Regions from separate parts of the Micromonospora sp. NPDC005205 genome, predicted to be linked through region 1. Evidence: riboswitches for the same ligand, from Rfam matches in the RefSeq annotation. Region 1 holds a riboswitch; each other region holds the start of a gene.
What was found. A riboswitch is a leader RNA that binds a small molecule or an ion and turns the genes downstream of it on or off. The one in region 1 is predicted to bind cyclic di-AMP.

Region 1 (5,520 bases):
ATGTCGGGCTGTACCTGGGTAACAACCAGATGGTGCACGCGCCACGCGCCGGCAAACCGGTGCAGGTGTCCAGCATTACCACGATGCCCATCGCCGGGTTCCGCAGACCTGGCTGATCGACCTCGCGCGACACGACGGCCCCCGGTCACCGACCGGGGGCCGTCGTGGTTCTCAGCGGGGTGCCCCCACCGGGGAGGGCACCAGCTGCACGTCGGCGAGGTCGACGTACATGATCCGGTGGCCGAACTGGATCTGCGCGTACCGGTTCTTGCCGCGAATGACCGTCCAGTCGCCGGGTGAGGAGCCGTCGAACGTGCTGGCCCGGTAGTACTCGCCGGCCAGCACCGCGCCGACGGCGTACCGCTGCCCGGCGGCCAGCGTGTACTGCAGCGGCGTGATCGCCTGGTAGGGCACCCCGTCCGGGTACGCGGACTGCTCCGGGTACGCCCGTCCGTACACCGGAACGGTGGCCCTTCCGGGCTTCGGCGTCGCCACGACTCCGACGGTCCAACTGGCGGTCGGCGCGGACGTCGGGTTGTGGAACCAGGCCCGCTGCCCGAGGTACCAGATCGCCGTCCAGTCGCCCTGCCGGCCGGCCAACGCGTACGTCTGCCCGGCGGACGCCCGGGCCCCGTGGTCCGACACCGCCATCGTGTTCGGGCTGCCGTCCGGGCGGAGCGCGATGTCGTTGACCAGCGGCGCGTCAGCGGACGGTGCGCTACGCAGCACCACCGCCGAGGAGCCGCGCGGCGCGCAGGGCACTCCCACCGTGACGCAGTCGGTGAACGCCGGCTGGTTGGTGGTGTAGTCCGGGTCGATCCGGACCAGCCCGGTGGCCGGGGTGCCGGTGTCCAGTCGAGGGGCGTGCAGCAGGTCGAAGTAGTGCGTCCAGTCCCAGTAGGGGCCCGGATCCCAGTGCATTCCCCGCACTGTGGAGGGGATGGTGCCGGGCACGTTGTCGTGGCCGATGATGTGCTGGCGGTCCAGTGGGATGCCCAGCCGCAGCGCCAGGTGCCGGACCAGCTTCGCCGAGGTCCGGTACATCGCCTCGGTGTACCAGGTGCCCTGCGCCGCGAAGCCCTCGTGTTCCAACCCGATCGACTTCGCGTTGACGTACCAGTTGCCGGCGTGCCAGCCGACGTCCTTCGTCTTGACGTGCTGGGCAATGTGCCCGTCGACCGAGCGCAGCGAGTAGTGCCAGCTCACGTAGGTCGGGTCCTGGACGAGTTGCAGGGTGGTGGCCCAACTCGCCTCGGTGTCGTGGATGACGATGTACTCGATCTTCTGCCGCGCGGGCCGGTCGGAGAGGTCGTGGTTGCCGTAGTCCCCGTCGCCGAACGCCTCGTAGGGCGCCGGGATCCACTCGCAGGAGATGGTGCGGGGGCATTCCACCCCGTCCGGGCGGGCCAGCCGGCGCAGGCCCAGCCGGTCCAGCCAGGAACGTTCGGGCCGCACCGCGCGGGCCGGCAGGGTGATCCGTTGGCCGTCGTCGGTCACCCGGGCTTCGCCCGCGCCGATGGTGGTGAAGACCTCGTCGGCGAAGGCCGCCGCGGCGTCGGCGCTGTCCGCGCCCGAGTAGCGGGCCACCGCGCCGTACCAGGCCGCCGGGTCGGTGTCCGCGCCGACCGGCGCGCCCAGATCCCTCTGGTACGCGCTCAGCAGCGCCGCCCCACCCCGGATGTTGAGGCCCGCGTCGGTACGCAGAGCCTCGGGGGCGGCACCGGTCAGCGCCGCGGCGGCGTCGACGGTCTGCAACGCGGCGGTGGACGGGGCGGGCGCCTCGACCGGTCGGGGCGCGGGCACCCGGGCCGGCCGGGAGCCGTCACCGCGTGGGTCCTCGGCACCGGTGTCGTGGTGACCGCGTCCGGGTAGGGCGGCCACGTGCCGTGCGTCGGTCAGGTGCATCGGGCCGTAGCCGCCACTGGTGCTCGGTGTGCCGGCGTTGGTGTCCCAACGGGACTCCAGGTAGGAGACGCCGAGCAGCACGACGGCCGGTACGCCGTACTCGGTGGCCGCGTCGGCGTACTGCTGTTGGCGGTCGGTGGTGGGCGCGGCAGCGGCCGGGCCGACGGAGAGTGGCACCGTGGTCGCGGCGGCGACCACGGTGGCGGCGAGCAGCGCGCGCCAGCCGGTCGACAGGGTTGGATGGTGCATCGAACCCCCTAGATTCTCGCGGAGTGAGGTCAAATCACCATCGCGCCGTCCGGGAGCTCGCGTCAATACCTTTCCATCTATCGAAGCTTGGGGAAAGAATTCTTCACACGGTCGGTGACCTCATCCAATCCGTACGGAGTGTCACGGCCGCACGGGTTGCGGATCGGTAACGGGCGTCTCTACTCTGGTCATTTGTCGGCCCGACAGCAGCTCCGCCCACCCCGGGCGGTAACGGACCGACACCGCCGAGTCGTTTCCGAGCGAACCGGGGACCCAGGTCCCTCGGGGTGAATCCGCAGCCACTGCGGTAGGGCGCCGACTTCCCGCCCGAACCCGTCAGCTAACCCGGTAGGCGGTCAGGAAGAAGGAGTACGGAACCCCGGTGGCACTCCATGCCCCGCGGCCGTCGTCCGAGCGGTCGGCATCAGCCGGCCCGGCGTCGATAGTGCCGCGTCCACGCTGGTCCCGCTTCACCACCGCACTCGCCGCGCTGGCCGGCGTCGCCGTCGTTCTGACCGGCAGTGCCACAGCGGCCCACGCCGACCCCTCCGTCGCCGAGATCGAGCGCCAGATCGACGCCGACTGGAACAAGCTCGAACCGATCATCGAACGGCACAACGCCACCCGCATCGACCTCGCCGCGAAGCGCAAGCAGGCAGACGCGCTGGCCGCCCGGATCACTCCGCTCGAGCGCCAGGTCGACGCCGCGATGGACAAGGTCAGCGCCCTTGCCGTACGCGCCTACATGGGTGAGAACGTCTCGACCGTCAACGCGATGCTGGGCAGCCGGTCGCCCAGCGAGGTGGTCGGCCAGCTCGAAATGCTGGACCGCTTCGCGCACAACCAGCAGAAGGACGTCCGCGAGGTGGCCGACCTGCGCGACCAACTGGCCGCGCAGAAGGCGCCACTGGACGAGATGGTGGCCCAGTTGACCCGCACGGAAGCCCAGCTGGCGGCGAAGAAGAAGCAGATCAACGACGAGATCGACCGCCTGCAGAAGCTGCGCCTGAAGGTGTACGGCAGCGGTGGCGGCGGTCCGCTGCGCCCGGCGCCCTGCCCGGGTAGCTACCCCGGCGGCGCCGCGGGTACCGCGGTCAAGTTCGCCTGCGCGCAGATCGGCAAGCCCTACGTCTGGGGTGCCGAGGGCCCGAACTCGTACGACTGCTCCGGGCTGATGCTGGCCGCCTGGGCGAAGGCCGGCGTGTCGCTGCCGCACAACGCCGCCGCGCAGAGCCGGGTCACCAAGAACGTCAGCAAGGGTGACCTGCGCCCCGGCGACCTGGTCTTCTACTACAGCGACATCCACCACGTCGGCATGTACGTCGGCGGCGGCTGGGTGGTGCACGCCTCGCAGGCCGGTCAACCGGTCAAGATGAAGAAGGTCGACGACGGCCCGATCCACAGCTACGGCCGTCCAGGCTGACCCAGTGTGACCGAAGGGCCCGTCGCGATCCCGTCGCGGCGGGCCCTCGTCGTTCTGGTCCTAGCGGGTGGGCCAGGTGCGCCAGTGCTGCCAGGCGCGGCTGGGTGTCGGCCCCCGCTGGCCCTGGTAGCGCGAGCCGTAGACCACCGAGCCGTACGGGTGCTCGGCCGGCGAGGAGAGCCGGAAGATGCAGAGCTGCCCGATCTTCATGCCCGGCCACAGGGTGATCGGCAGGTTCGCCACGTTCGAGAGTTCCAGCGTCACGTGACCGGAGAAGCCTGGGTCGATGAAACCGGCGGTGGAGTGCGTGAGCAGCCCGAGCCGGCCCAGGGAGCTCTTGCCCTCCAGCCGGCCGGCGAGCTGGTCACCCAGCGAGATGACCTCCAGCGTCGAGGCGAGCACGAACTCCCCCGGGTGCAGCACGAACGGCTCGCCGTCGGGGACCTCGACCGCCGAGGTGAGGTCGTCCTGCTGCATGGCCGGATCGATGTGGGTGTAGAGGTGGTTGTTGAAGACCCGGAACAGCCGGTCGAGTCGGACGTCGATGCTGGAGGGTTGGACCAGGGTGGGCTCGAACGGCTCCAAGCCCAGCGTGCCGGCCTTGATCTCGGAGACCAGGTCACGGTCGGAGAGCAGCATCGGACCACCATAGCCGCGTTGCCGGAAGTGGCCGGATTCGGTGCCGGACCAGCGCGTCGAGGTCGCTACTCGTACATTTGTTCGATAGAATGCCCACATGGCTTCCTGGTCCGAATTCGCCGCCGACGAGCCCCGACTCGCCGACGGGATCCGCGTTCTCCTTCAGCAGTACGGGCCGGGCTTCGGCTATCTGGCCACGGTCCGTGCCGACGGCGGGCCCCGCGTCCATCCGGTCTCCCCGGTCATCACCGCCGAGGGGCTGTTCTGCTTCATCATCGACTCGCCCAAGCGCCGCGACCTCGAACGTGACGGCCGTTACGCGCTGCACTCGTTCCCTGCGGAGGAGAGCGACGACGAGGCGTACGTGGCGGGTCACGCCCGCCCGGTGACCGATCCGATCCGGGTGGCGCAGCTGGCGCAGAGCGCCCGCGCCGAGCCGCAGGTCGACTGGCGGCTCTTCGAGTTCACCGTCGACGTGGCCATGCTCACCCGCCGCGAGCAGCACATCGCGGGCATTCCGGGTCTCGGGCCGAGTCGGCCGGCCGTTCGGGTCTGGCTCGACCCAAACGCCCAGTCGGCGGTGGCAGCGCCCCTCGCCGTCCCGCAGACGCGCCCGACCCTCCTCAGCCGTGACGTCCAGTGCACGGCCGCCTGACCACACGACCGGCAGATCATCGGTGCTGGCTCCGTCGTGACGGAGCCAGCACCGATGCGTACGCCCGCCACACCCGGCGAGCCGCCACTTCCGCATGACCCACTCGACTTCGGCGAACCGCGGTATCCCGGCGCTGCGGATACCCCGACTTCCAGGAAACCGAGTGGATCATCCCTGCCGACCCGGGCGGCACGGTCCGCAGACACCTGCGGTCACCGGGGGTGCCTGGGTGCATGGGCCCGACGACTCGGGTACAGTGGTGCCGCTTGCGGGTGTAGTTCAATGGCAGAACATCAGCTTCCCAAGCTGACAGTGCGGGTTCGATTCCCGTCACCCGCTCCACGATCAAAGCCCTGGTCAGGACAACAGTCCCAGCCAGGGCTTTTGATGTTGCGCTGGTCAGGGCTTCACGTAGTGCTGGCGGGGGAACAAGCGCATGAGGCGCGGCAGGCGTTGTTCGATCTCGGCGAGGCTGTCGCTGTCCCAGGGTTCATCGATTGGGGCTGGATCGAAGTACGGGCGGTGGCCCCGGGCGTCCAGCGCTTCATAGAGGCTGTCTTCACGCCCGGTGATGTGGTCGTAGGCGCTGGACGCCACGTAAGCGAGTTCTTCCCAGTGCGGCCACTCCGCGTCCGCCCGTTCCCAGAGA
Region 2 (5,520 bases), 480 kb from region 1:
GACCCGGCGCAGCAACTGAGCGTTGAGCGCCACCACGATCGTCGACGCCGACATCAGCACCGCGGCCACCGCCGGGCTCAACGCCACACCCGCCCAGGCCAGCACCCCGGCGGCCAGCGGCAGCGCCACCACGTTGTAGCCGGCCGCCCAGGCCAGGTTCTGTCGCATCTTCCGGTACGACGCCCGGGACAGCCGCACCACGGCCCCCACCCCGCGCGGGTCCGAGGATGCCAGCACCACCCCGGCGGACTCGATGGCCACATCGGTGCCCGCGCCGATCGCGATGCCCACGTCCGCCCGGGCCAGCGCAGGCGCGTCGTTCACCCCGTCACCGACCATCGCCACCACCAACCCCCGCCGCTGGAGCTCGGCCACCCGATCGTCCTTCTCGGCCGGCAGCACCTCGGCGAAGACCTCGTCGACGCCGGGCCGGAAGCCGAGGTCGGCGGCGACCGCCTCGGCCACCGGCCGGGCGTCACCGGTGATCATGGCGATGGTCCGGACACCCTCGGCACGCAACTCGTCGACAGCGCGCCGGGCCTCCGGACGCACCTCGTCGGTCAACGCGAACGCACCGAGCACGGCGTCGGGCAGCCGCACCAGGTGCAACACCGCGGCACCCCGCGCCGACCACCGCCCGGTCGCGGCCTCCAGCTCCGCCGGGAGCGAAACGCCCAGTTCGCGCAGCAGCGCCGGCCCGCCCACCGCGTACTCCGTACCGTCGATTGTCGCCTTCACACCGCGGCCCGGCAGCGACCGGAACCCGGCTGCCCGGGCCGGGCCGCCGCGGCCGGCCGCCGCCACTATCGCCCGGGCCAACGGATGTTCGCTATCCGACTCGACACCGGCCGCGATCCGCAGCACCTCGCTCCGCTCGACGCCGGACGCCGTCGCCAGGTCGGTCACCCCGTGCTCGCCTCGGGTCAGCGTGCCGGTCTTGTCGAAGAGCACGGCGCCGACGGTCCGCATCCGCTCCAGGGCCAACCGGTCCTTGACCAGAATCCCGGACCGTGCAGCGAGCGCGGTGGAGAGCGCGACGACCAGCGGGATGGCGAGACCCAGCGCGTGCGGGCAGGCGATCACCAGGACGGTGACCGCACGGACCACCGCCTCGTCGGGCTGACCGAGCGCGGTCCAGACCAGCACGGTCAGCACGGCGGTGCCGGTGGCCAGGTAGAACAGCGCGGCGGCGAACCGGTCGGCCAACAGTTGGGCCCGTCCACCGGAAGCCTGGGCCTGGGCGACCATCCGCTGGATGCCGGCGAGGGCGGTCTGCTCACCCAACGCCTCGACGCGCACCCGGATCGCCGAGTCGGTGGCGACGGTGCCGGCCACCACCCGGTCGCCAGTCGTCCGGACGACCGGCCGCGACTCCCCGGTGATCATCGATTCGTCCAGCTCAGCGCCGCCCTCGACGACACGGCCGTCCGCCGGCACCCGGCCTCCCGGCCGGACCAGCACCACGTCGCCGATCCGCAGGCCCGTCACCGGCACGGCCTCGACCCGCCCGTCCGCCGGCACCCGTTCGGCCTCGTCCGGCAACAGCGCGGCCAGCGCCGCCAGCGCTCCCCGGGCCTGTCCGATGGCCTTCATCTCCTGCCAGTGCCCGAGCAGCATGATGGTGACCAGCGCGGCCAACTCCCACCAGAAGTCCAGGTCGAAGACGCCGACGCTGGTCGCCAGGGACGCGGCGTACGCGACGGTGATCGCCATCGCGACCAGCAGCATCATCCCGGGCGCCCGGTCCCGGACCTCTCGAACCGCGCCAACCAGGAACGGCCAACCGCCCCACCAGAACACCACCGAGCCGAGCACCGGGCCCACCCAGCCCTGACCGGGGACGACGTCCCCGCTCAGGCCCAGCCGACCCGACACGAGATGACTCGTCAGCACCACCGGGATGGTCAACACCAGGCAGACCCAGAACCGGCGGCGAAACATCGCCGGATCGTGTCCGGCGTGCTTGTCGTGCCCGGAATGCTTGTCGTGTGGCACGGGTTCGGCGTGTCGCGGTCGGTCGGGGCCGGACGGTGACGGAGCGGGCATGGCTCCAACATGCCGCCCCGGAGACCGCCGCGCGAGCGGTTCGGCCGCCCGACACTCCGCCGCGACCTGCAACCCTCGGAGGGGCTGGCTAGCATCTCCCCCGATGGCCCTCCGAATGCCGCTGCACAGTCGGGCACCGGCGCCGCCACGTCGTGGCGGTGCCCTCGGCCGACCGGGCCGAGCACTGACCGTCCGTGATCAAGCGGTCATCAGGCAGCGATCCGCCCCGCCGTCCGCCGCGTTTCCACCGCAACGGTGAACCGCCCGGCCCGCTGACCCGTATCCCGCACCGGATCGTTGGGAGTCTCACCTTGGCCGCCGACCACACTCACCCCGCTCCGTCCGCCCCGCCTCGGGTGCGACGGATCCTCGTCGTGACTGTGGTACCCCTCTTCGTCGCCACCGTGCTGGCCGCGGTGCTGCTCTGGCCGCGCGGCGGGTCACCGCAGACCGATGGTGGTGCCGACGTGCCGCGCTACCCCGGCACTGTCACACGGGTGGTGAGCGAGCCGTGCCCGCCGGCGCCGTCGGTCCCCGAGGGCACACCGAGGGTCGGCGATGGGCGGTGCGGCACTGTCGACGTGCGGGTGGACGACGGGCCGACCGCCGGCCAGCAGGTACGGACTCCGGTGCCCGACGGGCCCGGCGCACCCCGGGTCGAGGTCGGCGACGAGGTGGTCCTGGTCGAGCTGGCCGACCCGACCGATCCCGCCACCAGCAACTGGAACATCGCCGAGCACCAACGCGGCACCCCGATGGTGTGGCTGGCGGTGATCTTCGCGGCCGCGATCGTCGCGTTCGGTCGGTGGCGAGGTCTGGCCGCGCTCGCCGGGCTGGCCGCCAGCTTCGCCATCCTGCTCACCTTCGTGCTGCCGGGCATCAGCGCCGGCAGGTCACCGCTGCTGGTGGCGGTGGTCGGCGCGGCCCTGATCATGTTCGTGGTGCTCTATCTGACCCACGGGGTCACCGCACAGACCTCGGTCGCGGTGCTCGGCACCCTGGGCAGCCTGGTCCTGACCGGCGTGCTCGCCACCATCGCCACCGCCGCGACCCACCTCACCGGCTTCGGCAGCGAGGACGCCACCACCCTGTCGATGTTCCAGGGCGACGTGGACCTGCACGGACTGCTGCTCGCCGGAATCATCATCGGGTCACTCGGGGTACTCGACGACGTGACGGTCACCCAGGCGGCCACCGTCACCGAACTGGCGAACGCCAACCCCGGGCTGACCCGGTTGCAGCTCTACCGTGCCGCCACCCGGGTCGGCCGCGCGCACATCGCCTCCACTGTCAACACCATCGTGCTGGCGTACGCGGGTGCGTCACTGCCCCTGCTGCTCCTGCTCACCGCCGACTCGCGGCCGATCGGGCAGATCCTCACCAGTGAGTTCCTCGCGCAGGAGATCGTCCGCAGCGCGGTCGCCACCCTCGGTCTGATCGCCGCCGTGCCGCTGACCACCGGGCTGGCCGCGGTGGTCACCGCCGCCGGGCGCAGCGACGCCTCAGCGCCCACCGACGCTCCCGCGCCCCAGCCCCGGCCCCAGCCGGACCGCAGCGAGGCACTGGCCGCACTCAGCTCACCGCGAACGGCCGGCTCCGACGAACCGGACCGGACGCGGACCGCACCCCCACCCGAGGCCACCGACCGGTGGCCGAAGTCGAACAGGAGCACGGATACGGCATGGTGACACTCCTCAGCGTGACCAGATCGGGCATCCACCCTGAGAACCCCGTCACTGGTCACTCAACGCTATGGCGAAATGACGCTTTTGGTCGGCATCCAGGCGTAGCTCAGCCGGTCGACTCTCGGGTAACCTCGCTGCCGGTTACCGATGAAGGCGCGAAGCGGCGTCTGCGGTGCCACCGCCCAATCGCCAACCGGCGAGCCGGGGACCCAGGTACCTGGGGTGAATCCGCATCAGCGGTAGGGGCCACTTCCGCCCCGAACCCGTCAGCTAACCCGGTCGGCGGTCGACGGAAGGGAACATTGTGACGGCACCCCTACGCCGCTGGTTGACACCCGTGGTGGCCGTGATCGCCGCACTGACCGTGTTCGCCGGGCCGTTCCCGGCGCACGCCGCCCCGACGAACCCCACACCGTCCGGGCACGAGGAGGACGGCGAGCCCAAGCTGCTCAACGACGTCATCGAGCAGGCCAACCGTGACTACTCCGCCGCGAAGTCCAAGCTGGACAAGTCCAAGAAGCGGCAGAGCGAGTTGGCGGCGGAGGTCAACCGGGCCAAGGCCGAACTGGACGCGTTGGCCCCGCAGGTCGGGCAGATCGCCGCACAGGCGTACCGGACCGGCCGGATCGGCGCGGTCGCGATGCTGCTGGAGAGCGACGCGCCCGACTCGTTCGTCCAGCGCGCCGGGCTGCTCGACGAGATCAACATGGTCAACGAGAAGAAGCTCTCCGAGGTCAACGAGGTGAAGGCCCGCGCCGAGCAGGCCAAGCTGGCCCTCGACACCGAGGTGCGCGAGCAGCAGAAGCAGACCGCCCTGATGGCGAAGCGCAAGAGCGAGGCCGACAAGGCGCTCTCCCTCGTCGGCGGCAAGGGTTTCACCGGCGGCCTGGTGGATGCCACCTCCAAGGTCGCGAAGATCGGCCCGGGTCGCACTGCCGACGGTGACTGGAAGGCCCAGTCGTGCAGCGAGAACGACCCCACCACCTCCGGCTGCATCACGCCGCGCACGCTGCACGCGTACAAGGAGGTCAAGGCGGCCGGCTTCAACCGGTTCGTCGGCTGCTACCGCCCCGGCGGGCCGTGGGAGCACCCGAAGGGCCGCGCCTGCGACTGGTCGCTACAGAAGAGCGGGTTCTCCCCGTGGCACAACAACGACACCCGGACGTACGGCAACAACGTCGCCGCGTTCCTCATCCGTAACGCCGACCGGCTCGGCATCTACTACGTGATCTGGAACCGGCAGATCTGGTTCCCGGCCACCGGCTGGAGTTCGTACAGCGGGCCGTCGAACCACACCGACCACGTCCACATGTCGCTGCTCTGACCCGCACGATCCCCGTCGAGGGCCGTTCCGCGTAACGCGGAGCGGCCCTCGTCGCGTCAGACGGTGGCAGGCGCGGCCGGGTCGGTCGAGGCCGGAGTCGTCAACGTCGTGAAGCCGGCCGGAACGGCGGCCACCGGGCGTACCGCTCCGGCTGCCAGTCGGTAGGACACGCCCACCACCGCGCACCGCCCCCGCGCCACCTCGTCGGCCAGCACGGGCGACTGCCCGAGCAGCGTCTCGACGGTCTGTGCGATGTGGATGTCGACGATGCCGTCGATGTCGTCCACGCCCTCGTCCGCGGCCCGGCGCAGGCTGGGCAGCACGGCGTCGACCACGGCGCGCAGATGGCCACTCGGCGCGGTACCGGTCGCGGCGGACTCCCGGGCGGCCTGCACCGCACCGCAGGAGTCGTGACCGAGCACCACCACCAGCGGGGTGCCGAGCACTGTCACCGCGTACTCGACG
Region 3 (5,520 bases), on a different contig from region 1:
GCCCAGGCCGTGCCGGGTCACGTTCAGCGCGCCGGCGGCGGCGCCGGTGCGGATGGCGGTCCGAATGTCGCCGCCCCTGGCCACGACGGCGGCCACTCCGGCCGTCATCGAGTCGCCCGCGCCGCGTGGGTCGGCGGCCTCCAGCCGGGGCATCTCGACCTGGAACAGTTCCCCGTCGATGAGCGCCAACGCCGGCTGGTCGGCGCGGCTCACCACCACCGTCTCGGCGCCGCCCGCGTGCAACTCGTACAGGGCCCGGGTCAGCTCCTCGGTGTCGTCGCTGCGGGCGCGGCCGTCGCGGATCAACTCCTCGTGACTGACCTTGAGGAAGAACACCCCGCTCTCCAGCACCGAAGCGAGGTGATCGCCGGAGAGGTCGACCACCACCCGAGCACCGTTCGCGCCGAGGTCGGCGGCGAAGCGTCGGTACAGGTCGGCCGGTACGAGCCACGGTTCGTTCGGCCCACTGAGGATGCTCACCGAGGCCCGTAGGCCCTCGCCGAGGGCGAGGTTGTACAGCTCGTCGATCTCGTGCCGACTCAGCGGCTGTCCGGGCACGTCGGCGATCTCCTGTCGGGAGCCGTCGCGGCGATCGTGCACGTACCCGCCGCTGCCGGAGTCACGGACCACCACCTTGAGGTCCACACCCTCGCTGACCAGCAGTGGCTCCAGCACCTGGCCGATCTCACCGCCGAGGGCGGCGCAGAGCACCACGTCGACTCCGAGGGAGAGCACCATCCGGGCCTGCCAGACACCCTGCCCGCCGGGGTGCAGGTGCAGCTCGGGGTGGTCGTTGGGCTGGTCCACCATCACCGTCAGCTGTGGGGTGGGCGCGAAGACCATCACGTGCCCACTCATCGGTCGTCGCCGTTCATGCTGGCCGCCCTCCGGCACCTTCGGAAGATTTCGTACTAACCGACCTTAATGGCGCAGGTGGTGGCAGGTCGTCGCATCGGCCCGGTCCGGCGCGGCGCTGAGGGTCCGTGGGGCGTTGCCAGCCAGACATCGGTACGGGACGATCGGGCGACCAGACGACGGCGGGAGACGGTGTGCTCAGCAGCGATACCTTCAGCTACACCGTCCAGGCCCGGTGCTCACCCGCCGAGGCGGCAGCGTTGCTCAGCGACCTGACCCGGCAGGGCGAGCTGCATCCGCTGATCGTGCGGGTTCGCCGGGTACCGCCCCGGCCCGGTGCCCAGGCGAGCTACACGATCAACGACCGGTTGGCGGCCGGTCCGCTGCGCTTCCGGACCACCTACCACGCGGACGTGCTGATCAGCGAGGCCGACGAGATCGTCATGGTGGCCCGCCAGTGGCCGGCCACCACGGTGCGGAACCACACCCGACTACGCGCCGAGCCGGACGGCCTGACCCGCATCGACGTCGAGATCACCCTGACCGCGCCGAGGCCCCTGTTCCGCTACGCGTTCCGCCAGGCCCAGGCCGCTCACCTCGCCCTCGCCACCCGACTGGGCGCCGCCCTGGACCGCACCAACAACACCCCGCCCCCCTGACCCGCCCCTGGCGCGCCGATCTTGCAGTTTCGGCTGTCGATATCAGTGGGATGAACCCATATGTCGGCGCAGTAACTGCAAGATCGCGGGCGTGCGGGGTGTGCGGGGCGGGCCGTGGGGTGCGTTAGGTCGGGGTTGGCGCGCTGTTGCGGGTCGGGCGGGTGGTGGGACGTCGGCCCCACGGCTTGTAGGTGGAGAGCACTGTCGCGATGACCATCAGGCTGGTCGACACGGCCGGTGCGATGACCAGGTCGGCGCGATCGCGGGCGGGCAGAGCGGCGCCGACCGCTCCGGCGTGACGCAGAGTCGGGGTGAGCAGGAACAGCACCAGCCCGACCATCACCGTGGTGAGCACGAGCTTGACCAGCACCCACCGGTGGCGCAGCAGGCCCCACGGGGTGAGCAGCGAGCTGGCGACTCCGATCAACCACACCAGGACGCTCAGCGGCGCGAACAGCACCGTGCCGACCAAGGCCGTGACCGGATAGACCACTGCCGGATCGGCACCCCGCTGAACGGCGACGCCGAGGGTGAGCAGCACCAGGTCGGCGCCGAGCCAGCCGAGCGAGGTGACGAGGTGCAGGGTGAGCAGCGCCTTGCGGGTGGTGGGTCGGATCCGAGGCATACCGCGATGCTGCCCGCCGGCCACGGCCGGGTCGTCCGACGAGCGACGACATCAGGGGTACGCCCGGTGACGTAGCCCGGCCCCTGACGCACGTGATGCCTGTGAGCCATCCAGTGGCTCACAGGCATCACGACGAGTGGGTCAGTAGACCGACAGGTGTACGTGGTTGGTGTGGTCGCTGGACGGGTCGCCGCCCGCCCCGCTGTACGACTTCCACCCGCTGCTGGGCAGCCAGATCTGCCTGTACCAGATCACGTAGAGCACGGCGAGCCGGTCCGCGTTGCGGATGAAGTACGCGGCCAGGTTGTTGCCGTACGTCTTGTCGCCGCCGGTGGCGTCGCCGCCGAAGCCGTTCTTCTGCGCCGCGAAGTCGCAGGCCCGGCCCTTCGGGTGTTCACCCGAGCCGCTGGGGCGGTGGCACGAGACGTACCGGGTGAATCCCGCGGCCTTGGCCTGGTTGAGCGCGTGCAGGGTGCGCGGGGTGATGCAGCCGTTGGCCGGCGTGGGGTCGTTGACGCTGCACGACTCGGAGGGCCAGGAGCCGTCGGAGTTGCGTGGTGCGGCCTTCGCGTTGGCGCTGGAGGTGCCGCGGTTGGAGCCGGCGTCGGCGGTGGTCTGCGGCTTGGGCGTGGTGGCCACGGTCAGGGCCCGTTCGGCCTGCTCCTTGCGCTTGGCCATCACCGCGACCTGCTTGCGCTGTTCGTTGATCTCGCCGTCCAGGGCGACCCGGGTGCGGTTGGCCTTGTCCTTGGTGTCCAGCAGGTCGCGCAGCACCCGGTCCTCGTTGGCCGCCACCGCGTCCAGCGCGGCCGCCCGGTCCATGAAGCCTTCCGGGGTGTTGCTGTTGAGCAGCGCCGACACCGCACCGAGCCGGCCGGTGCGGTAGGCGACCTCGGCGATCTCGCCGACCTTGCCGTTGCGCTGGTCGATCTCGACCTCGATGGTCTCCAACTGGGTGCCGAGCTGCTTCTGCCGTTGCACTGAGGTGTCCAGGGCGCGCTTCGCGTCCAGGTAGCCCTTGCTGGCCGCATCGAGCTGGGCCCGCAACGCCGGGGTGCCGCCCTCCTCGTCGGAGTCGGGTGCGGCGGCTCGCAGGCCGGTCGGGGGAGCGGCCGAGGCGGTGCCGGCCGGAAGCGCGACGCCGAGGGCGAACATCGCGACGATCAGGGCCGCCAGTCGGGCGGCGGGTGGTCGTGCTGGTGCCACTGCGCATGTCCTTCCGTCAGCCGCCGACCGGGTTAGCTGACGGGTTCGGGACGGAAGATCCCTACCGCTGACGCGGATACACCCCAGGAACATGGTTCCCCGGTTCGCCCAGGTGGGCGATTAGGCGGCGACCGCCACCGGCGCCGGGAGGGCGCCGCCTGGTGACGGCCGGGACCGAGCCTACCGGTGCGGGTGGGGCCGCTGCAGCCGATGTGACGGACGGTGCGTGCGTCACCACGGAAATCGACGAACCGGTCACCATTCGATGGAGCCGCAGGCTCCAGAAGCGGCGCCAGGCTCGATCTGCAAGGTCGCGTGTTCGATGCGGAAGTCGTCGTGCAGGGCCGTACGTGCTGCGGTGAGCACCGCGCCGACCTCCGCGCCCGGTGCCATGGTCAGGTGGGCGGAGGCCACCTCCATGCCCGAGGTGAGCGTCCAGACGTGCAGGTCGTGCACCTCGACGACACCGGGGACGGCGGCGAGCCGGTCGTGCACGGCGGTCACCTGGAGGTGCTCCGGGGCGGCCTGCACCAGGATGCGGATGGCGGCGCGGGCCAGCCGCCAGGTGCGCGGCAGGATGAACACGCCGATGGCGACCGCGACCAGAGGGTCGGCCCACCACCAGTCGGTGACGGTGATGAGCAGCGCCGCGCCGATGACGCCGACCGAGCCGAGCAGGTCACCGAGCACCTCCAGGTAGGCGCCCTGGAGGTTGATGCTCTCCTTGGCTCCGGCGCGCAGCAGCGCGAATGCGGCAATGTTCGCGAGCAGGCCGAGCACGGCCACCACGAGCATCGGGCCGGCGATGACCTCATGCGGGTCACCGAAGCGGCGGATCGCCTCGACCACCACGTAGATCGCGACGCCGGAGAGCAGAACGGCGTTGGCCAGCGCGGCGAGCACCTCGAGCCGGTAGAGCCCGAAGGTGCGCTGCGGGTCGCCGGTGGCCCGCCGGGTCGCCGTGATGGCGGCGAGCGCCATCCCGATGCCGAGCACGTCGGTGAACATGTGCCCGGCGTCGGAGAGCAGGGCGAGCGAGCCGGTGTGCAGTGCGACCACCGCTTCGACCACCATCAGGGTGGCGAGCAACCCGAACGCCGCCCAGAGTCGACCTCGGTGCTGGTGTGCGGCATTGGCGACGGACCCATGGTGGTGGTCATGACCTGCGCCCACGAGAACCACCTTCCGCTGCTGGTCGGGACCCGGTCAAATGTATGCTCACATCGCTATGTATGCAAGTGTACGGGCAGGGCGTTCCGCCGGCGGCAGTCCGCACACGTCAGCCGGTCGGGTCGATGGTGGTGAGACGCTGGGTGGCCCGGGAGAGCGCCACGTACAGGGTGCGCACCCCGGCGCCCGGATCCGCCCGGATCTCGCTCGGGGCGACCAGCACCACCCCGTCGTACTCCATGCCCTTGGCCTCCAGGCTGGTCACCACCTGCAACCTGGGCGCGCCGAGCGCGCCCAGCCAACCGGCGACCTCGTCCCGGCGGGGGACCGGCGTGATCACCCCGACCGTGCCCTCCACCTCGGCCAGCAGGCCGGCGGCGGCCTCCACGGTCGCGGTCTCCAAGCCCGTCGGGGGCACCACCAGCTCCACCGGCTCGACCCCGGTGGAGCGGACGGCGGTCGGCAGCGGCAGGTCCGGGTAGAGCCGCCGGATCTCCGCCGCCGCCACCGCGAAGATCTCCGCCGAGTTCCGGTAGTTGGTGGTGAGCGTGAAGTCGTGTCGCTTACGCCGGCCCAGCGCCTGGTCGCGGGCCCGGGTCAGCTCCTCCGGATCGCCGGTCCACGCGGTCTGCGCGGGGTCGCCCACCACGGTCCAGGAGGCCAGTCGGCCGCGTCGACCGATCATCCGCCACTGCATCGGTGAGACGTCCTGTGCCTCGTCCACCACCACGTGCGCGTAGTCCCGGTAGTCCTCCGGGCGCTCCCGGGCCGCCGCGCGGGCGGCCCGTTGCCGTTCACCGAGGGTGCTCAGCTCACGGACGCCGCCGGCGAGCTGGAACGGGTCGCGTCGCGCGCGGGCCGGCTGCGCGGGCTTGCCGAGCAGCGCGTCCAACTCGTCCAGCAGTGCCACGTCGGCGATGGTCAGCCCGGCCGAGTCCAGGTTCCGGTAGGCGGCGTTGAGCAGCCGGATCTCCGCCGAGGAGAGGATCCCGCTGGCGTACCGGC
Region 4 (5,520 bases), on a different contig from region 1:
TCCTCGATCGCGTTCAACAACTCGACAGCGTCCACTTCGTTCCCGTCCTGGCCCCGGAGCACCATCTCCCGGGTCTCCACCGGGTGGTCCACCGGGAGCGGGTCGCACGGGTCAGCGCCCGCGCGCAGATACAGAGCCTGGACCGTCGGCGCTGCCGTGGGCGGGCGGCTCGCCTCCAGCACGCCCATCGACCACGACCTGACCGGGTGCATGCGCAACTCCGTCGCCGACAGCCCGAACTCCGTCGCCAGAGCGGCCACCGCCCGTCCGAAAGGTGCGCGCGGCGACACACCGACCGGCCGCAGCACGAGGAGCAGGGTCAGCTCCCAAACCCCGTCGATCTCGGCCGCCCGCGGCTGGACGACGGCGGACCACACGTCGGGCCGTCCGAGCAGCGGAAGGCAGCTGGTCAGCGCCGCATCGAGATTCGGGGCCTCCAGGCAGGCGCGCACCCGCACCACGACATCGTCCTCGGCGGCCACCACGGGCAGCCGCCGGACAGCAGCGGTGGCCTCTGCGGCGGGCGCACCTCCCGGCAGGCCCAGAGCGTCGTCGGCGTTGTCGGCCACGGCGAGGACGGACACGCTGAGCGGCGTCATTCCGTCCCTGGTCCGCTCCGAACCGGACGCGAAGAGCGTCGGATGGCCGCGCCCCGACTCCCCCACCTCCAGATCGACGTTCACCCACCCGAAGCGGCTCAGCAGGGGCGCAGCCAGTTGGTGCGCAGCCTTCTGGCCGTCGGCGGCGGCGGGCGGGGGCGGGGGCGGTAGGAGCGTCAGCTCCACGTTCACCCCCGTGCGGGCACCGTCGGGGTCGGTCCGAGCCACCTCAAGGTTGTGCGCGTCGAGCGTCGCGGCGAGTGGTTGGCAGCGACGCACCGCGTCGTCGAGGCGGGTGTCGACGACGTTGAGGCTCACGCTGACGAGCAGTGTCGATTCAGTGATAGGCATCGACGCGGAAGCGTACGTCGCAGGGTGCTGTCACACGACCGGTATTCACCGCACCTCAGCGGTACGGGTCCAGCAGCGCCAGTACCGCCGCCGGGTCCTCCACGTGCGCGTTGTGTCCGAGACCGGGCAGCGTGGCGACCGGTACGCCGTACTCCTTGAGCTGTTCGTCGGTGACCATCGGGTCGCTCTCCCCGCGCGCCAGCACCACCGGCACGTCGGTCGCCGCCAGCAGCGCGGCCAGATCGGGCTCGCCGACGGCGAAGGCCGCGGGGTCCATGGCGAGGCGCCACCGGCCGTCGACCTGGCGCAGCCCGGCTTCCACCACCGGGTGGTCCGGCGGGACCAGACCGGTGAGCCCGGCGACCCGCAGGTAGCGGCGAGCCGCCTCGGTGCGGGTGGCGAACCAGCTCACCGGTCGGGCGGCGAGCTCGGCGGCGCGGCTCAGCTCGGCGGGTGACCAGAGTGCCTTGATGCCCAGCCCGACCACGGCATCCACCGGCGTTCCGGCGTCGCGGGCGGCCAGCGCCAGGCCGACCACCCCACCCAGCGAGTGCCCGAGCACGACCAGCCGGTCGTCGGGGACGAGGGCCCGCGCGATCTGCTGAGCGAAGCCCGCGAAGGAGTACGACGGCAGCGGCGACGCCCAGCCGTGGCCGGCGAGGTCCGGTGCCAGCCACCGCCCGGGCCAGTGCTGCTCAAGGTACGGGGCCCAGGGCAACCACACGTCCCCGGTCGTTCCCATCCCGTGCAGCAGCAGCAGGACCGGCCCGCGGCCGGTGTGACCACCCGTTTCATCCACCACGGCCGCAGTCTCCCACGGTTCACGGTCGGGTACGAGGGCCGTCGATGGCGGGCCGGGCGGACAAACGCCGCGGACGCCGGCTCCTTGTGGGAGACGGCGCCCGCGGCGGTCAGGGTGCCCGGGTCAGGCGGAGTAGCCCCGGCTGGTGATCCAGTTGGCCAGGTCGATCGTGGTGATCCAGTACGACGGGTCGGCCGGGTTCGCCGAGTCGGCGATCCGCACGGTGCGACCGTTGTCCTTGTAGCCCACCACGGCGATGTAGTGCCCACCGCCGTAGGAGTGCCACCCGCCGTCGGTGTCGACGGCGTCCCCGACGACGTTGGCCACCACGCCCCGGCCGTCGGTGACGGCCTTCACCACGTCAGCCTGGAGCCGGTCCATCTGGGCCGGGCTGGGCGTGCCGGGGAACATCCGGGTCCGGTACGGGGAGCCCTTCACCTCGGCGTTGAGCACCCGGGTGGTGTCCTCGGCCGAGTTGGTGCCCATCTCGGTGGTGCCCAGTTCGGCGCCGAGCTCCTCCTGCGTGCGGTCGATGCCCGCGGCGCTGAGCGCGTTCCGGGTGGCCGCCGGGCCGCAGTTGTAGTAGGTGTTCTGCGCCTCGTAGTCGTAGTCGAGCACCTTCGTCGCGGGAGGCTTCGGCGGCGTCGGCTTACGGGTGAGGTCGGGGTTGCTCTTGGCCTTGGCAGCGGGCGACGCGGCGCTGGTGGCCGGGGCGGCCGTGGTCGGCGCGGCGCTGGCAGAGGGGGACGCGTCCCGGGCCTCACTGCGGGAGGCGGCGACGTCGCTGCGCATCTCGGCGACGGTGGTCGCGGTGCGCTGGCCGGCCGGGGCGTCGTCAGCAGTGGTGAGCAGGGCGCCGGTGGTGGTGGCGATAGCGAGGGCTGCGGCGGAGGCGGCGACGATCTGGTACGGGCGCTCGGTGGCGAGGCGACGGAGCTGACGCTGCAGGGTGTGCTTCACGGGGTCCTCCACGGATCGGGGGGAGAGCGGCACACCGGGGCCGGACCGGCATCCGGGCAGGCGCCAGCGCGCGGACCGTGGTCCGCGGGTGTGAACCGCTCAGGGGAACGCCCGGATCGGCCGGGCGGGAAAGGCGATGACCCGGGGGGTCAGCTCACCGTCACGCGACGATTGAGCGGGTGCACCGCCGCGCCGTGGAGGCGAGGGAACAACCGAGGGGTGGAAAGGTGCTGCACGAGGATGGGACTCCTTCCGACACCGCCTACCGGGTTAGCTGACGGATTCGGGCGGGAAGACGCCCTACCGCGGGCCGTGGCTCGCGGATTCACCCCGGACTTACTGGTGGGTCCCCGGTTCGTAGATCACGATTAAGCGGGTCGATGCGGCGTCGCGTCTTGCGATCGGTTACCGCACCGGACGGGACGACACTACTGGCGTCTCAACGCCCTGCCAAGCCAGGTTCACCTGCGTAAACCCCAATTGGCGCCACAATTTCTGCGCGTAATGCCGATGATGTGACTCGATGGGACAACCAGTTACGGCGACGCCTAGGGGCGACAACCGGACAGGCCGTAAAGAACGCGGCCACAATCGCGGGAACAATCCCGTCGATCGCGTCGGACGTCCGATTTCCCGAATGGGTGACCGGCCTCACATAACGGATTGGGCTCAACCCACCCGGGCCGGGCGCCACAGTGCCACGACGGCGGGACGCAACGTCCCGGCGACCGTGCGGCGCGCGGGGACCACGCTCGGGCGGAGCCGGGCCGCCGCCGCGTACGCCTCCTCGGCGAGGGCACGAGCCGACTCGGCGGCCAACTCCGCGTCGCGCCAGGCGACCCGCTCACGGTCGGCGGCCACCTGGTAGTCGGTCGACCGCGCATCCCGGATCACCCGGCTGATCAGCACCTCCTGCTCGACCGGGTGTCGCCGGGGATCCCAACCGCGCCGGTGCCCGAACACGTCGCCGAGCTGCGCCATGGTCAGGTCGCCCCGCCAGTACGCCGCCATCGCCGCCCGGTGCAGATAGCGTTCCCGGGCGGCGTACTCGGCGGGGGTGTGTGGGGTCTGCGGGGTGGGCAGTGCCCCCGCGCCAGCGAAGCGACGCGCGGCGGCGTCCGCCTCGTCGTACCCGATCCAGGCCTGCTCCAGCTGTTCCTGAGCGGCCAGCCAGGCGGCACGCCGCCGCTGGGCGGTGGTGGCCGCGCGGGCCGCGGCAACGGCCACCTCCTCGGCGTAGCGGCGCCTGTCGACGGCCTCGGCGTCGGCCAGCTCCTGAGCGGTGAGCCCGGCCGGGACCGGATCGCCGGTCGGCCGGGCCCGTTCGGGGCGGGCGGCCAGCACGGTGAGCAGGCCCAGCGTCAGCAGGAACAGCGTCGACCAGATGGCGGCGGCCCGCGGCACCTCGGTCACGAACTGGTAGAAGACGACGGTCTCCATGGTCGGCACCTCGGGGAGAGAGCAGTGCGATGGAAAGCCGCGCCGACCAGCGGGCCACGGCGGGCCACGGGTCGGCGGGTCAGGGAGCGGGTGGGTCGACAGGGCGCGGCGGCGGGACGGTCGTCCCGGTGGCTCAGCGCCCGGGTGGGGCCCGGGAAGCCCGACCGCTCGCACTGGCGACGAGGGGCAGCCGGTCAGATTCGGCCGCCCTGGCCGGCAGCACGCCGGCCGCGATGGTGCCCTGATCGCCGGGGAGCGCCACCGGCGCGTCGACCGACCAGGTCGGGACCGACTCCTCGGTGGCCTTCGCTGCGGCCGGACGGGCCGCGCCAAGTGCCCCCGAGCCGGTGGCGTCGGCACCAGCGTCGCCCGGCGCACGGCCGGCGTAGATGACGGTTGACTCCGTTGGCGCGGCGTGTCGGCAGGAGGCCGCCAGCGAGCCGGCGACAGTGGTCGGCACCACGCTCGACGTGGGCCCCGTGCCAGGCGTCGACGTGGCGGCCGTGGCCGGGCCTGCGCCGAGCGCCAGGGCCGCGACGACGGCGAGGCTGGTCAGCACCCGAGTCGCCCAGCGCGCCACCCACCACAGCGGACAGGTGAACGCGACCGGAAGCACGTCCCCACGCTACCGTCGCGCCAACCCGTGCGCATCGACCACGGGCGTGTCGGATCACGCCGCGCCGACCCCCTTTGACCAGGGTGGACGCCGTCAGCGCAGGTCGACGTAGGCTGATCGACCGCCAGCCTGACCGGCCTCGTCGGCGGGTCCGTCGACCTCGCCGCGGGCGGTGCTCGCGGGGTCTCGCGCGTCGTCGTCGCCGGCCGGGCGTTGTCGCGGGACGGGCGCTGGACGGGCCGCGCGGCGCGGCGCGAGCCGGCGCATCATCGGAGTTTCGACGAAGCGGTGCAGCAACCCGGCGAGGATCAGGTTCACCGCCAGGAAACCGAGCACCACGGCCGGGCCACGCCAGCCTCCGAAGCCGATCCCCCAGGTTCCGCTCCACCGCAGCACGCTCGTCATCACCAGCACGTGCACCAGGTAGAAGGCGAACGAGACCTCACCGAGCCAGACCAACGGCCGGGAGCGCCACGGCGAGCGCCGACCCCGCACGTCCGCGTCCGCGGCAGCGGTGATCACCAACAGGTACGCGACCGCGAGCAGCGTGGTCCACAGCTCGGCGCGGATCCACTGCGCGGCCACCACCCAGGTGACCAGGAAGATTCCGCTGGCCACTGTCAGTCTGGGACCGCGCCAGAGCCCCCGGCGCATCAACTCGGCCGCCACCGCGCCCAACCAGAACTCCAGCGACCGCACCGGCGGGAAGATCTGGGTGAACCACCAACGGCTCACCTCCGGCACCAACTCCT

Region 2: it holds a riboswitch for cyclic di-AMP, as region 1 does, so the genes downstream of both, ABZU43_RS03745 (hypothetical protein) here and ABZU43_RS01395 (NlpC/P60 family protein) in region 1, are expected to answer to the same signal.
Region 3: it holds a riboswitch for cyclic di-AMP, as region 1 does, so the genes downstream of both, ABZU43_RS24430 (hypothetical protein) here and ABZU43_RS01395 (NlpC/P60 family protein) in region 1, are expected to answer to the same signal.
Region 4: it holds a riboswitch for cyclic di-AMP, as region 1 does, so the genes downstream of both, ABZU43_RS15100 (C39 family peptidase) here and ABZU43_RS01395 (NlpC/P60 family protein) in region 1, are expected to answer to the same signal.

Annotation. Positions count from the first base shown of each region.
Region 1 covers NZ_JBEXHV010000001.1:296,666-302,185, forward strand. The annotation lists gene ABZU43_RS01385 (NlpC/P60 family protein) at 1-116, shown strand, start outside; gene ABZU43_RS01390 (peptidoglycan recognition family protein) at 172-2,154, opposite strand; cyclic di-AMP (ydaO/yuaA leader) riboswitch at 2,388-2,523, shown strand; gene ABZU43_RS01395 (NlpC/P60 family protein) at 2,600-3,577, shown strand; gene dcd (dCTP deaminase) at 3,638-4,216, opposite strand; gene ABZU43_RS01405 (pyridoxamine 5'-phosphate oxidase family protein) at 4,314-4,871, shown strand; tRNA gene ABZU43_RS01410 (tRNA-Gly) at 5,140-5,213, shown strand; gene ABZU43_RS01415 (DUF4240 domain-containing protein) at 5,271-5,520, opposite strand, start outside.
Region 2 covers NZ_JBEXHV010000001.1:778,847-784,366, reverse strand. The annotation lists gene ABZU43_RS03755 (copper-translocating P-type ATPase) at 1-1,941, opposite strand, end outside; gene ABZU43_RS03750 (YibE/F family protein) at 2,358-3,734, shown strand; cyclic di-AMP (ydaO/yuaA leader) riboswitch at 3,901-4,031, shown strand; gene ABZU43_RS03745 (hypothetical protein) at 4,036-5,055, shown strand; gene ABZU43_RS03740 (carbonic anhydrase) at 5,112-5,520, opposite strand, start outside.
Region 3 covers NZ_JBEXHV010000015.1:42,038-47,557, forward strand. The annotation lists gene ABZU43_RS24415 (PfkB family carbohydrate kinase) at 1-858, opposite strand, end outside; gene ABZU43_RS24420 (SRPBCC family protein) at 1,050-1,514, shown strand; gene ABZU43_RS24425 (hypothetical protein) at 1,639-2,139, opposite strand; gene ABZU43_RS24430 (hypothetical protein) at 2,281-3,294, opposite strand; cyclic di-AMP (ydaO/yuaA leader) riboswitch at 3,351-3,482, opposite strand; gene ABZU43_RS24435 (cation diffusion facilitator family transporter) at 3,601-4,518, opposite strand; gene ABZU43_RS24440 (AAA family ATPase) at 4,625-5,520, opposite strand, start outside.
Region 4 covers NZ_JBEXHV010000007.1:19,641-25,160, reverse strand. The annotation lists gene ABZU43_RS15110 (hypothetical protein) at 1-950, opposite strand, end outside; gene ABZU43_RS15105 (alpha/beta fold hydrolase) at 1,006-1,752, opposite strand; gene ABZU43_RS15100 (C39 family peptidase) at 1,876-2,724, opposite strand; cyclic di-AMP (ydaO/yuaA leader) riboswitch at 2,957-3,097, opposite strand; gene ABZU43_RS15095 (hypothetical protein) at 3,382-4,152, opposite strand; gene ABZU43_RS15090 (hypothetical protein) at 4,286-4,768, opposite strand; gene ABZU43_RS15085 (acyltransferase) at 4,862-5,520, opposite strand, start outside.